One region of the Paenibacillus sp. 37 genome, then DNA from elsewhere that is predicted to be linked to it. Evidence: predicted binding sites of a transcription regulator. Region 1 holds the regulator's gene; each other region holds the start of a gene.
The links. Region 1 encodes Rex, which represses fermentation and respiration genes when NADH is low (regulators of the CRP and FNR family bind a similar motif). Its sites were predicted from a motif close to TTGTGAAATATTTCACAA; they were not measured.
Positions count from the first base shown of each region.

Region 1 (3,219 bases):
ACCACTTGTTTTCCATCCACCCATACGTGCTCAACATCTTTGGCAGAAGCCGAGTAGATCGTATGTGAGATCAGGTCTGTATGTGGATAGAAATGTGCCTGTTCAATGTCAAGAGCGATAAAATCAGCCTTCATGCCGACCTCAAGTGCTCCGGTATTGTTCAAGAAAATGGATTTGGCACCGTATGACGTTCCGAGGAGTAACGCTTCGCCTGCTGGCACAGCCGTCGGGTCACCAGATACACCTTTGTGGATCAATGCAGCCAGTCTCATTTCCTCGAACATATCCAGGTTGTTGTTGCTTGCCGGTCCGTCTGTTCCGAGTGACACGGTAACTCCTGCTTTCAGTAACGCTGGTACCCGCGCAACACCGGAAGCAAGTTTCAGGTTACTTCCCGGGTTATGGGATACAGCCACATCATGACGGGCCAGAATCTCAATCTCTTCGTCATTCAGATGCACCGCATGTGCAACCAGGGATGGACGTGAGAAAAAGCCCAGTTTCTCCAGATGTGCCACAGGACGCAGTCCATAATCAGCCACGTTCTGCTCCACTTCACGAAGCGTTTCAGACATATGTGTATGGAGAGGAAGGTTCAGGTCGTTCGCGACCTGCACAAGCTTCTCTATGTAGTCAGGAGGGCATGTATATGGGGCGTGTGGCGAGATTACAGTTGTAATGCGACCATCTGCCTGTCCATTCCACTCACGTGCAAACGCTGCCGACTCCTCCAGTTTCCGCAGTTGCTCTTCTTCCGAGCACAGCCCGATTACACCACGTGCCAGTGCTGCTCTAACGCCGGATTGCTCCACAACTTTGGCAACTTGATCCATGTGATCGTACATGTCCAGGAAAGCTGTAGTTCCGCCTTTCAACATTTCAAGCACCGATAGCGAAGTTCCCCAATATACGTCTTGTGAAGTCATTTTCGCTTCCATCGGCCACATTTTTTCCTGCAACCATACTTGCAACGCAAGATCGTCTCCGTGCCCTCTGAGCAACGACATTGCTGCATGACCATGCGTATTGATCAGACCCGGCAGGAAGAACAGTCCTTTTCCATCCACTTTGGTACAATTTTTGTCTCCATCCGGCAATGTCTCACCAATATGCACAATCTTGTCATCCTCAACAACCATGTATCCTTGAACCACGTTCCATGTTGTGCCGCCTTCATTAACGGCAAATTTGCCGTTGTGAATTACCCATCTATTTGTTGTCATCTTCCTCGTCGTCCTTTCCAGTCTCCAAGTAATAGGCCAAACTAAGCAGATCCGTTGTAAAGTCAGCATGGTGAATGCGGATATGCGGCGGTGTTTTTAGAATGGTTGGTGCAAAATTAAGAATCGCTTCGATTCCGGATTCAATAAGCTGATCGGCTACATTTTGGGCTTCCGTATCCGGAACCGTGATAATTCCGATGCGGATGTTTTCTGTTTTAACCGCTTCCGTCAATTCATTCATTGGTTTTACCGTCAAACTGTTAATTTGACTACCAATCTTCGGTCCATATGCATCAAATACAGCAACAATCTTCATGTTGTCTTTCAGATATGCATTGTAGTTGGACAAGGCTTGACCGAGATTACCCGCTCCTACCAGAGCTACATTAATTTGCTGATCGATTTTGAGAATGTGACGAATTTTCTCGATCAAATAGGATACATCATACCCGATCCCTTTACGACCAAAATCACCGAAGTAAGCCAGGTCTTTACGAATTTGGGCCGGATTCAGATCCAGCCTCTGTCCAAGCTCTTGAGAAGAAACAGTAGCCACCTCACGCTGATGCAACTCGTTCAAATAACGCAAGTATACAGGCAGACGTCGTACCACCGCTTCCGAAATTTTATCCGATTTCATTCTTGCTCCCCCTTACCAAGGCCACGATAAAATAATAGATGAAAAGATGAGCATTCTGTATAAATTCAAAGATAGACGTTGTATACAGAATGCTCCTTGTAATTTAGGTTATAAGTTCTTACGTGCAACTGCTTTAATCGGATACGGAAATATCTAATAAAGTTTAACGCCAAACGATAGTGTCATGCAATGATATAACGAACAAAACAACCATTATTCTTGTTCATTAACAGGTTTTTCCAACCACTCGGTAATTCGTGGAACCATCTGCTCCGTGAGCATGTGCTCCATTTTGGGACCAGGCAAAGAATATAAAAAGAATTTACCATAGTACGCTTCAATCACCCGTGTATCATAAACAATGACAATTCCTCTGTCTTTCGCTGTACGCACCAACCGGCCAAATCCCTGCTTGAAACGAATGACCGCTTGCGGCACGGACAGTTTCATGAACGGATTTTTCTTCTGTTCCTGAAGCAGCTCACTCTTGGCTTCCACCAACGGATGATTCGGTGGCTGGAAAGGCAGTCGCACAATAGCGAGACAGGTTAGCGCCTCTCCCGGGATATCTACACCCTCCCAGAAGCTGCTTGTACCCAGAAGTACCGTAGCTTTGGCATCTTGGAACCTGCGAGTCAATTTGGAACGACTTCCACTGTCAACGCCTTGCCCAAGCAACGAGATGTCGTTACCAGATAGCGCCTCCTTCAGCGGATCATAGACCTGTCGCAACATCTTGTATGAAGTAAACAGAACCATCATGCGTCCACGCGTGGCAATTGCCGTCTCTGCAAGTGATTGCACCAGCATATTGACAAAGTGCGCATCACCCACACTGCCCTTCACACTCGGGAAATCACGCGGAATCACCAGAAGTGCCTGATCGCGATAGTTGAAAGGTGATGGCAGCATCGACGTTAACAACCGATTATTCTCGGAAGCTTCCTGCAAGCCAAGCTGTTCAATCATGAACTGGAATGATTTATCTACCGAAAGCGTAGCCGATGTAAGCACAACACTTTTCTTTTTATCAAAAAATAAATCCTTAAGTTGTGCACTGACATCTACAGGTACAGCATACAGCTGGAGAGATTTGCTGCGGAATTGACCGCTGGCTTCCATCCAGTACACCGTTTTGGCATCATCCATACGCATGAAGAAACGCAGATTCTCCTTCAATGTGGTCAGATCTTTCAGCAATCCTGTAATGTCCGTAATCAGACTATCCGATTGATAATCATCCTGATCCTCTTTCACTTCAAGCAGCAATTTGTCCCCTTTGCGAACCAAATCGCCCAGAGTCACATAGATCTGGTTCTCCAGATCCTGCAACTCCTGCCATTTTGCAGGTTTCTG
Region 1 is NZ_CP043761.1:4,440,950-4,444,168, forward strand. It holds gene F0220_RS18940 (amidohydrolase) at 1-1,223, opposite strand, end outside; gene F0220_RS18945 (redox-sensing transcriptional repressor Rex) at 1,210-1,863, opposite strand; gene dinG (ATP-dependent DNA helicase DinG) at 2,077-3,219, opposite strand, start outside.

Region 2 (3,219 bases), 910 kb from region 1:
ACCTTTTATTGGTGGAGTATTGATTCATTGGTGGGACTGGCACAGTATATTCTTCGTTAATATTCCGTTTGTCTTGGCGAGTTTTTGGTTCGCCTGGAAAACAATCCCCAAGGACGAGCAATCTCCGTCTATCTCTGGTCACATGTCCATTCGGCAATGGCTCGCGTTAATTGACGCACCAGGTATCCTGATGTTTACGGTAGCTTTGGTAACTCTGCTCATCGGTTTACTATCAGTAAATTCCACAGGAAATATTTCAACATGGCATCTGCTGACAGGGGGGATCGGGTTAATCGCACTCGTCATGTTTATCCGACATGAATTAAATGCAGCCACGCCTTTTATCCCTCTGCGAACGTTTGCCTCCTATCCCGAGATGACTTGGGTGAATGTGCAATACATGCTGGTGAACATCCTGTTTTACGCTCTTTTTTTTGGAGTTCCTACGTATTTGAAGCAGGTACGTCATCTCAACGAAGTTCATACAGGAATGAGCATGCTGGCTTTGGGGTTATGTTCAGTCATTATTGCTCCGATCGCAGGGCGCTGGATTGACAGATCGGGATCACGGCCAGCTCTGATCGTATCCGCTTCTTTAATGACATTTGGATCTATATTAATCGTTGTTATGAATGAAACTTCTCCAATCTTCATAATCATTGTTGCCTTAGCTTTATTTGGCATAAGTAACGGCTTAAACGCGGTCGGCATGCAAGCTGCTCTGTTCAAAAGCACACCCAAAGAAATGATCGGAGTCGCATCAGGTATTTTTAATACATCACGCTACCTGGGGACCATCTTATCGTCGTTATTAATTGGGATTGTCATGGGAGATACATTTAATGTGACAGGATTTCAGATGCTTGGAATCATCCTTACGGTATTAGCTGCATCACTGATCATCATGAGCGTACGTCGCGAGGCAGGTGCGGTGAGTCCGGAGCAAGTAAGCAAGTAAAATAGAGAATCTGCCGTGCAATAGCACGTTTACACCTAATGAATCAATAGCTCCATTGGGTGTATTTTTTGTTTTTCACCAAGTTGTCAGAAAGAGTTGATCCTTTCTTGAACGTTTAGGGTAGAAGACGTGTCTTTGATTGAATTAGGTAAAAATAAAGATATAATAATTTTGATTAATAGGCTTGGTTAGTACTTTAAGTGCATCCATATCAGATTTTAATAGGCATCCAATGCTTGCTAGTATCGGGGGCCTACAGGAGTAAACGCACTATAGGTGTGGCAAGATATCGTCATACCCAACTTTGTGAAATTTTTCGCAACTTTGCATTGAGTTTAGCCAAAGCTGATATTGAATGTTTCTAAATTGAACAGAGTTTGAAAGGAGGCAACACAAAGAATGGCTATTGATACGGTATTATGGAGCAGGCTGGTGACTGGTTTGACGCTCGGGTTCCACGTGATTTTTGCAACGCTTGGTGTCGGTGTACCTTTGATGATTGCTATTGCAGAGTTCATCGGCATTCGGAAGAAGGATCACCATTACATACTTATGGCAAAGAGGTGGTCACGAGGGTTTGTCATATCTGTGGCTGTTGGTGTTGTGACAGGTACAGCGATATCACTGCAGTTGGCCCTGGTATGGCCGAATTTTATGAAGCTTGCCGGGAATGTCATTGCACTGCCACTATTTATGGAAGTATTCGCATTCTTTTTTGAAGCCATCTTCCTGGGCATTTATCTGTACACGTGGGATCGGTTCAAAAATCCGTATATCCACTGGTTGCTGACCATTCCGATTGTCGCCGGGGCAGGCATGTCTGCTGTTTTTATTACAACAGTGAACGGATTCATGAACCAGCCTGAAGGTTTTGTCATGGAAGCAGGTCAATTCTTGGCAGTGAATCCTGTACAAGCGATGCTGAATACGGCGACGTTCTCCAAAGTATTTCATGTATTAAGCTCGGCTTATCTGACAGGAGCTGCTCTGTTAGCAGGAATTGCAGCCTTTGCAATGCTGAGAAAAGGGGTATCGGCCTACCACAAAAAAGGCCTGAACCTCATGATGGCCGTTGTGCTGGTATTCAGTTTATTAAATTCCTTAGCTGGGGATGTATCTGCCAAGTTTTTGGCTGAACATCAGCCGGAGAAGCTCGCAGCTGCCGAGTGGCATTTCGAGACGGAAAGCGGCGCAGATCTTATTTTATTAGGATGGCTGAATGCTGAACATGAAATCATAGGCGCACTTCATTTGCCGAAAGTGCTTAGCTTTCTTGCCTTTGGAGACTTTAACGCCGAGGTAACCGGGCTGAATGAATTTCCACCAGATGAACACCCGCCCTTACTTGTGCATTATTTGTTTGATCTAATGGCTGGAATTGGATTCGCTTTGCTTGCTATATCAAGTCTGTACTTCCTGTTTGTATTCTGGAAGAAACGAAATCAGTTTAACAAGTGGATGCTTCGTATGGTTGCGCTCAGTGCACCGCTCGCTTTTCTGGCCGTTGAGATGGGTTGGTTCTATGCAGAGATCGGTCGGCAGCCATGGATCATTCGAGGTTATATGCGAGTGGAAGAGGCCGCTACTTCTTCACCGAGTGTAAGAATTTTGTTTTTCGTCTTCTTGCTTCTATACATCGTGCTCGGCGTCATCTGTGTTCTCGTATTGAGACGTCTGTTCAATAATAATCCCGCTGAGCTTGAGATGGAGAAATGGTTGAAAGAGAAGCATGATCAATCAGCCAAGAAAGGGGATCAGGCCTGATGAGTTATGAATTGATTGGTATATCCGTACTCTGGCTGTTCTTGTACGGCTATCTTATTGTAGCTTCCATTGATTTTGGAGCAGGTTTCTTCGCCTTTTATGCACGCCTGACAAAGCAGGATCACCTGATTAATCGTCTGATCTCCCGTTATCTATCACCGGTCTGGGAGATCACCAATGTATTTTTTGTCTTTTTCTATATTGGCATCGTTGGATTCTTTCCGGATACTGCTTACTATTATGGCTCCGCGCTGCTTGTTCCGGGAAGTATAGCCGTCATTTTGCTTGCCATTCGTGGGTCATTCTACGCCTTTGAGAATTATGGTTCCAAAAATAACATCGTATATCTGTTTTTATACGGAGCTACCGGGTTGCTTATTCCAGCGTCATTGTCAGTGGCACTGACCCTGTCTGAGGGTGGCTTTATTTTGAAACAGGGAGATACCGTTTCCCTGGATTACTGGGCACTATTTACGAATCCATTATCATGGAGCATC
Region 2 is NZ_CP043761.1:3,531,998-3,535,216, forward strand. It holds gene F0220_RS15200 (MFS transporter) at 1-958, shown strand, start outside; gene F0220_RS15205 (cytochrome ubiquinol oxidase subunit I) at 1,358-2,722, shown strand; gene F0220_RS15210 (cytochrome d ubiquinol oxidase subunit II) at 2,722-3,219, shown strand, end outside.
Region 2: a site for Rex is predicted at 1,263-1,280, ahead of F0220_RS15205 (cytochrome ubiquinol oxidase subunit I). Genes of this name have one in related genera too.

Region 3 (3,219 bases), 230 kb from region 1:
TGCTGCCAAAGCCATGTGGTTGTTCTATGAATATCCAGACACGGACTTCAACGATCTGAAACAAAAATTCATGGATATCCGCAAACGGATCTACAAATATCCACGTCTCGGCGTAAAAGCGAAATTTGTAGCGATCCCAACCACATCAGGTACAGGTTCTGAAGTAACATCGTTCGCTGTTATTACGGATAAAAATCAAGGTAACACCAAATATCCATTGGCAGATTATGAGCTGACACCAGACGTAGCGATTGTCGATCCGGAGTTCGTATACTCCCTGCCTAGAACAGCCGTTGCCGATACAGGTATGGACGTACTGACTCATGCGATTGAAGCTTATGTATCTGTTATGGCAAATGATTACACGGATGGACTTGCGATCAAAGCAATCCAACTGGTATTCCAATACCTGGAGCAATCTGCGCTGCAAGGAGATAAACTGGCTCGTGAGAAAATGCATAATGCTTCCACCATTGCCGGTATGGCGTTTGCCAACGCATTCCTGGGCATTAACCACAGCTTGGCGCATAAATGGGGCGGTCAGTACCACACCGCACACGGACGCACCAATGCGATCCTGATGCCGCACGTCATTCGTTACAACGCGAAAAAACCGACCAAATTTGCATCGTTCCCGAAATATTCGCACTTTATAGCGGATGAGCGGTATGCCGAAATTGCCCGGATTCTGGGATTGCCTGCACGTACAACAGAAGAAGGCGTAACCAGTCTTATCAATGCCATTCGCAAACTGAACAAAACATTGGGCATTGAAGAATCGTTCCAGGAAATCGGATTTGATGCCAAAGACTTTGAAGCACATGTAGATTATCTGGCTGACCGTGCCTTCGAAGACCAATGTACAACCGCCAATCCGAAGTTGCCGTTGGTAACTGAACTGGCTGATGTATACCGCAACGCTTTCTACGGAAAGTTTGAATAACAAATTTAGAACGAAGCGTGCCTTACGGCAAGAAGATCAGGGTTCCCCGAGAGGGGAGCCCCGATTGCCGTCTTACACACAATAACGAGAGGGCAGAAAAATAGGAGAGCAAAGCACCTGTTTTTCAGGATTTATTCTAAGATTTAGTTTGCTCCGAGCATAGAGGAGCAAAGGGCTCTAAAGAGGTGGCATGGAATCCGTGAGGTGGCTGTTTGAGCCAGATGTTCACACAATAAAGAGAGGGCAGAAAAACAGAAGAGCGAGCACCTGTTTTTCAGGAAATGATCCTAAGTCCTTGTTTGCTCCGAGCATAGAGGAGCAAAGGGTTCTAAAGAGGTGGCATGGAATCCGTGAGGTGGCTGTTTGAGCCAGATGTTCACACAATAACGGAGAGGGCAGAAAAACAGAAGAGCGAAGCACCTGTTTTTCAGGAAATGATCAAAGTCCTTGTTTGCTCCGAGTTTAAGGGAGCAATGGTCCTAAAGAGGTTACACGGAATCCGTGATGAGGTTGTTTGATCCAGATGTTCACACAATAACGGAGAGGGCAGAAAAAACTGAAGAAGCGGAGCGTTCGCCTTTATCCCCGGATTTTCCCCTTTGAAAAATAAAATCGAAAAAATCCGGGGATAACAGCGATCGGAAGTTGTTCTGCCCGCGCAGTGGCTAAGTGTGAATCTAAAGAGGGTTCAATAGGACACAGCGCAGGTGGAGTGAGTTAGTTCACTGACTTTGTGACAAAAATCACAGATGATGAAAGCCCCAAGTCGTATACTGAAAATGTAAGAAAAACATTCATTCCGCGGTTCCGGTTCCCAAGTAGAGAGAACATGTTCCGGTTTATGTGAAACAATTCACATTAATCGCGGCTCTGGGCACACAATGATACGAATGAAGCAAGATGTTATGTGTCCAGAAATCCAAATTAGTGGAGGGATTACGATGTCGGTGATTGAAAAAGATGTCAAACAACAAACAGGCTGGAGAAACTTTACCAAAGGAACATGGACCAAATCCGTAGACGTGAATGATTTTCTGGCACACAACTTGTCTCCGTATTACGGTGATGAAGCGTTCCTCGCAGATGCAACCCAGAATACCAAAGAATTGTGGGAGATCGTATCTGATCTGACCAAAAAAGAACGGGATAACGGCGGTGTCCTTGACGTTGATGTGAACACACCAGCGACTATTGTTTCTCACCAACCAGGTTATCTGGATCAATCCAAAGAGCAGATTGTCGGCGTTCAGACCGATGCTCCGTTCAAACGTTCCATTCAACCAACAGGCGGAATCCGGATGATGATTGATGCATGTGAAGCATACGGCTTCGAATTGCCTCAAGGCGTCATTGATATATTTACGAACATTCGCAAAACACATAACCAAGGTGTATTCGATGCTTATACTTCCGATATGCGTGCAGCGCGAAAAGCAGGGATTATCACAGGTCTGCCAGATGCTTACGGCCGTGGCCGGATCATCGGTGACTATCGTCGTGTAGCTTTGTACGGGGTAGACTTCCTGATTCGTAACAAAAAAGGCGAATTGAACGCACTCGAAGTTGATGTCATTGATGAAGATGTCATTCGTCTGCGGGAAGAATTGTCTGAACAGATTCGTGCATTGCAAGAATTGAAACAATTGGGCGATATGCACGGGTTCGATATTTCCTTACCAGCGACAACAGCAAAAGAAGCGTTCCAATGGTTGTACTTCGGTTATCTCGCTGCGATCAAAGAACAGAACGGTGCTGCGATGTCACTGGGACGTGTATCTTCTTTCCTGGATATCTACATTGAACGTGACCTGCAAGAGGGCATTTTGTCCGAAGAACAGGCTCAGGAATTGGTTGACCATTTTGTAATGAAACTGCGGATTGTCAAATTCCTGCGTACACCGGATTACAACGAACTGTTCAGTGGAGATCCAACATGGGTGACTGAGTCCATCGGTGGTATGTCAGTGAATGGTGAAACACGCGTAACCAAAAACAGCTTCCGTTTCCTGCATACACTGCACAACCTGGGTCCTGCACCAGAACCGAACCTGACTGTACTTTGGTCCACGAAACTTCCAGAAGCTTTCAAAGATTATTGCAGTAAAGTATCCATTGAAACCAGCTCAATCCAGTATGAAAATGATGATCTGATGCGTCCAATCTATGGTGACGATTACGGTATTGCATGCTGTGTATCGGCTATGAAGATCGGGAAACAAATGCAATTCTTCGGCGCTCGTGCCAACTTGGCAAAAGCTCTCCTGTATGCGATCAAC
Region 3 is NZ_CP043761.1:4,666,521-4,669,739, reverse strand. It holds gene adhE (bifunctional acetaldehyde-CoA/alcohol dehydrogenase) at 1-943, shown strand, start outside; gene pflB (formate C-acetyltransferase) at 1,885-3,219, shown strand, end outside.
Region 3: a site for Rex is predicted at 1,785-1,802, ahead of pflB (formate C-acetyltransferase). Genes of this name have one in related genera too.

Region 4 (3,219 bases), 360 kb from region 1:
ATTGATTTGATGGTGGAGATTTGAACATAATTAATATTATGTAAACTGATTATCTGATAACTAAATAGGCATATAAATAGAAGCCAAACAAAAGAACCATTTGTTCTTCTCTCTGGAAGAACAAATGGTTCTTTTGGCTAGCGCGGATATCTTAATTCACAACGTTTAACATGCTAAATCGTTCACACCATGAATGGTTGCGTGTTTTGTGGCAGGATTATTCCAATCCAGCGATCTGTTCTTTTAATTTGTTAGCAGATGCCTGGAAAGCCACTTTCTCGGATTCATTCAGCGGAAGAGGCAGAATCTCGCGCACACCGTTGCGATCGACAACACATGGAACACCCAGATAAACATCCGATACACCATTGTAGTCTTCAAGGTAAGTGGATACGTTCAGAACGGAGCCTTCGTTGCCGAGAATTGCAGCTACAATGCGGTCTAGAGCAAGGGCGATTGCATAGGAAGTCGCTCCTTTGGCATTAATAATCTCATACGCTGCATTTTTGGTACGGTCAAAAATATCCCGCTGTGTTTCTTCATCCAATTCCAGATCTGTTCCTGCAACGTTAGCCAGGCTCCATACGGGTACTTCGGAATCTCCATGCTCACCAATAATGTGTGCGTGAATACTACGCGGGTCGATCCCTTTGTTCTTACCAATCAGGTAACGGAAACGTGCGCTATCGAGCAATGTACCTGAACCGATGACACGGGAAGCAGGCCATCCGCTTTGTTTCCATGAAGTATAGGACAAAATATCTACAGGATTGGTTGCAATCAGCAAAATACCATGAGAATTCACTTCAGTAATACGCTCTATAATATCTTTGAAAATGCTTGCATTTTTCTTCAGCAGATCAATCCGGGTTTCACCTGGCTTCTGGGAAGCACCAGCTGTAATAATAATGATATCTGCATCTTTGCAGTCGGAATAATCGCCAGCCCATACTTTCACGCCACCCGTAAACGGAAGACCGTGGTTCATATCCAGCATTTCGCCGGTTGCTTTATCATGATTCACATCCACAAATACCAACTCGGACGAACGCTGTCTCAACATTAGCGTGTATCCCGTTGTTGTTCCCACCGCACCCATGCCTACAATCACGACACGACTTGGTTTCAATGCTGCACTATTTGTCATGTTCATATCCACTCCTTTTGGGTTATACTCCCATCCATATTAAGGGATCAGAGAATATAAAGCGAGTGTTGTCTATAAAATAGTTCACATTTCATGTCTTTTTACTAATTATTCCGTCGAAAAACAGTTTAGGATGAAATTAATGGTAATAAATGTACGACCTATAGCCCAGAGTATGAGTTGGAAAAAGGGAACGGGCCAACCAAGAGTAGGCAATGAGCCTTTTACATAAGGTTTGTGTTAGAATAGGAGCAGTGGATTCTGATGAATCGTAAATATAACGCCATAGGACAGGCATGCGCGCCTGTATATTGGATGAGAGAGGTGGAACCCACTTGCGTTCGCAATGGATCAAAATCGCGCAGACAGCATTGCTGTCTATAGGTATAGCAGCCTTACTCGCTGCATGCACCGACTCAGATCAACCTCCGGTAGCAGAACCTCCGCAGCAGCAAGAGGACGCCGGGAATACAGGGCAGACATTAACTGTTGTTCCCCCTGTAAACAGTACAGAATCTGCAGATATGGCCAAGTACCAGATACAGACCCGATTAACCGATTTTCAGTTGCTCAATGACAACGGGGGATTGGCGTGGGGTGTGACGCGGAATGCGCTGCGCCTGTACTACACTCAGGATCAGGGAAAGACCTGGACCAATATTTCACCTTCGGAAAATGTACAGTTTCCGGCTAACCCTAAATATGGACAAAGCATTTATTTTGTAGATCGTGCACATGGTTGGATTGTTCGTGAAGGTATGGGTGGAACAGATACCATGGTGCTTCGCACCAACAATGGGGGCGTAACTTGGAGCCTGTCCTCTCTGTCCAAGACGGATAAAGTGACTGCGATCTCATTTGTATCTCCTGAAAAAGGATGGATTCTCACCACGGACGATACCGCTATTGGTAAACAGGATAAGAAACTTTACTTTACCGAGGACGGTGGAATTACCTGGAATCGGATGTCATCCAGTGATGAAGATGGCAAACAGGAAGCAGAAGAGATTTCCAAACGTGGATACACCACGGGGATGACTTTCTCGGATCCAAAACATGGTTTCTTAACAGCGCTGGAGTTCGGCACACCGAAGTTGTATGTAACATCAGACGGCGGAGAGAACTGGAATACTGGGCCATCCTTCTTTGATCGAAACAAATTTAACGGGTGTGGTAATTTCAGTGTTAGTTCACCACAATTTTTTGGACGTGAAGTGCAATCAGCCTGGATGTCCATGTCCTGTTCTCAAGGAGAGAGCACGACCTTTAATGGATTCTTTACCACCGATGGTGGAAAGAGCTGGAAGCTGTCCAATTTTACTTTAAACAAACAAACGGGTCCGAATCGTAACCTTTCACCAGTATTTCTGAACGCATCGGAAGGTTGGGCGATGCAAAAGGGCATAACCTACCACACCAAGGATGCGGGCAAAACGTGGAGTGCACTTCCAGCAAGCAGTGTACTGGAGAAAATTCTCGAAGATTATCCGGAAATTGTGAAGATTCAGATGGTTAACCCCAAGCTAGGCTGGATATTGGTTGAAAATACAGATGCCAAAAGATCGTTGTTATTGCAAACGGTAGATGGCGGTGTACATTGGAAAGTACTATAAACGTAGAGTGTTATCGTTGTGAATAGATAAGAGAAAGGAGAGGAGCCTAAGGGTTCCTTTTCTTTTTTTGTTTAGTTTGTGAAATAAATCACAAATAAATCCACTAGAAGGTGATATATTTAACTCAACAAGAGAAGGAGTGATGAAGATGAGAACCAACGGTCAAACTCAATTCACGCAGGCGGATGAATTAACCAGATACATGCTTCAATTATGCTACACATGTGACGATGCCAATCGTTGTACAACAGAGGATGCAGTGAAGGCTTGCATGGCAGAACACGCACAGGCAGACCAACCCGAACCAGCTGAAGGTGGAGATGTAACTCGCGGGTATATGGACTTGATGTACGCATAGTAATCAAAACTGATCACAAAAAGCTGATATATCAACGTTTTGCCCCCAACAGGGGGCTTTCTTTTTTTGAAAACAACTGAAAAAATCACATTTCCACAGCG
Region 4 is NZ_CP043761.1:4,080,295-4,083,513, reverse strand. It holds gene F0220_RS17440 (L-lactate dehydrogenase) at 218-1,147, opposite strand; gene F0220_RS17435 (WD40/YVTN/BNR-like repeat-containing protein) at 1,483-2,760, shown strand; gene F0220_RS17430 (hypothetical protein) at 2,909-3,118, shown strand.
Region 4: a site for Rex is predicted at 1,220-1,237, ahead of F0220_RS17440 (L-lactate dehydrogenase). Genes of this name have one in related genera too.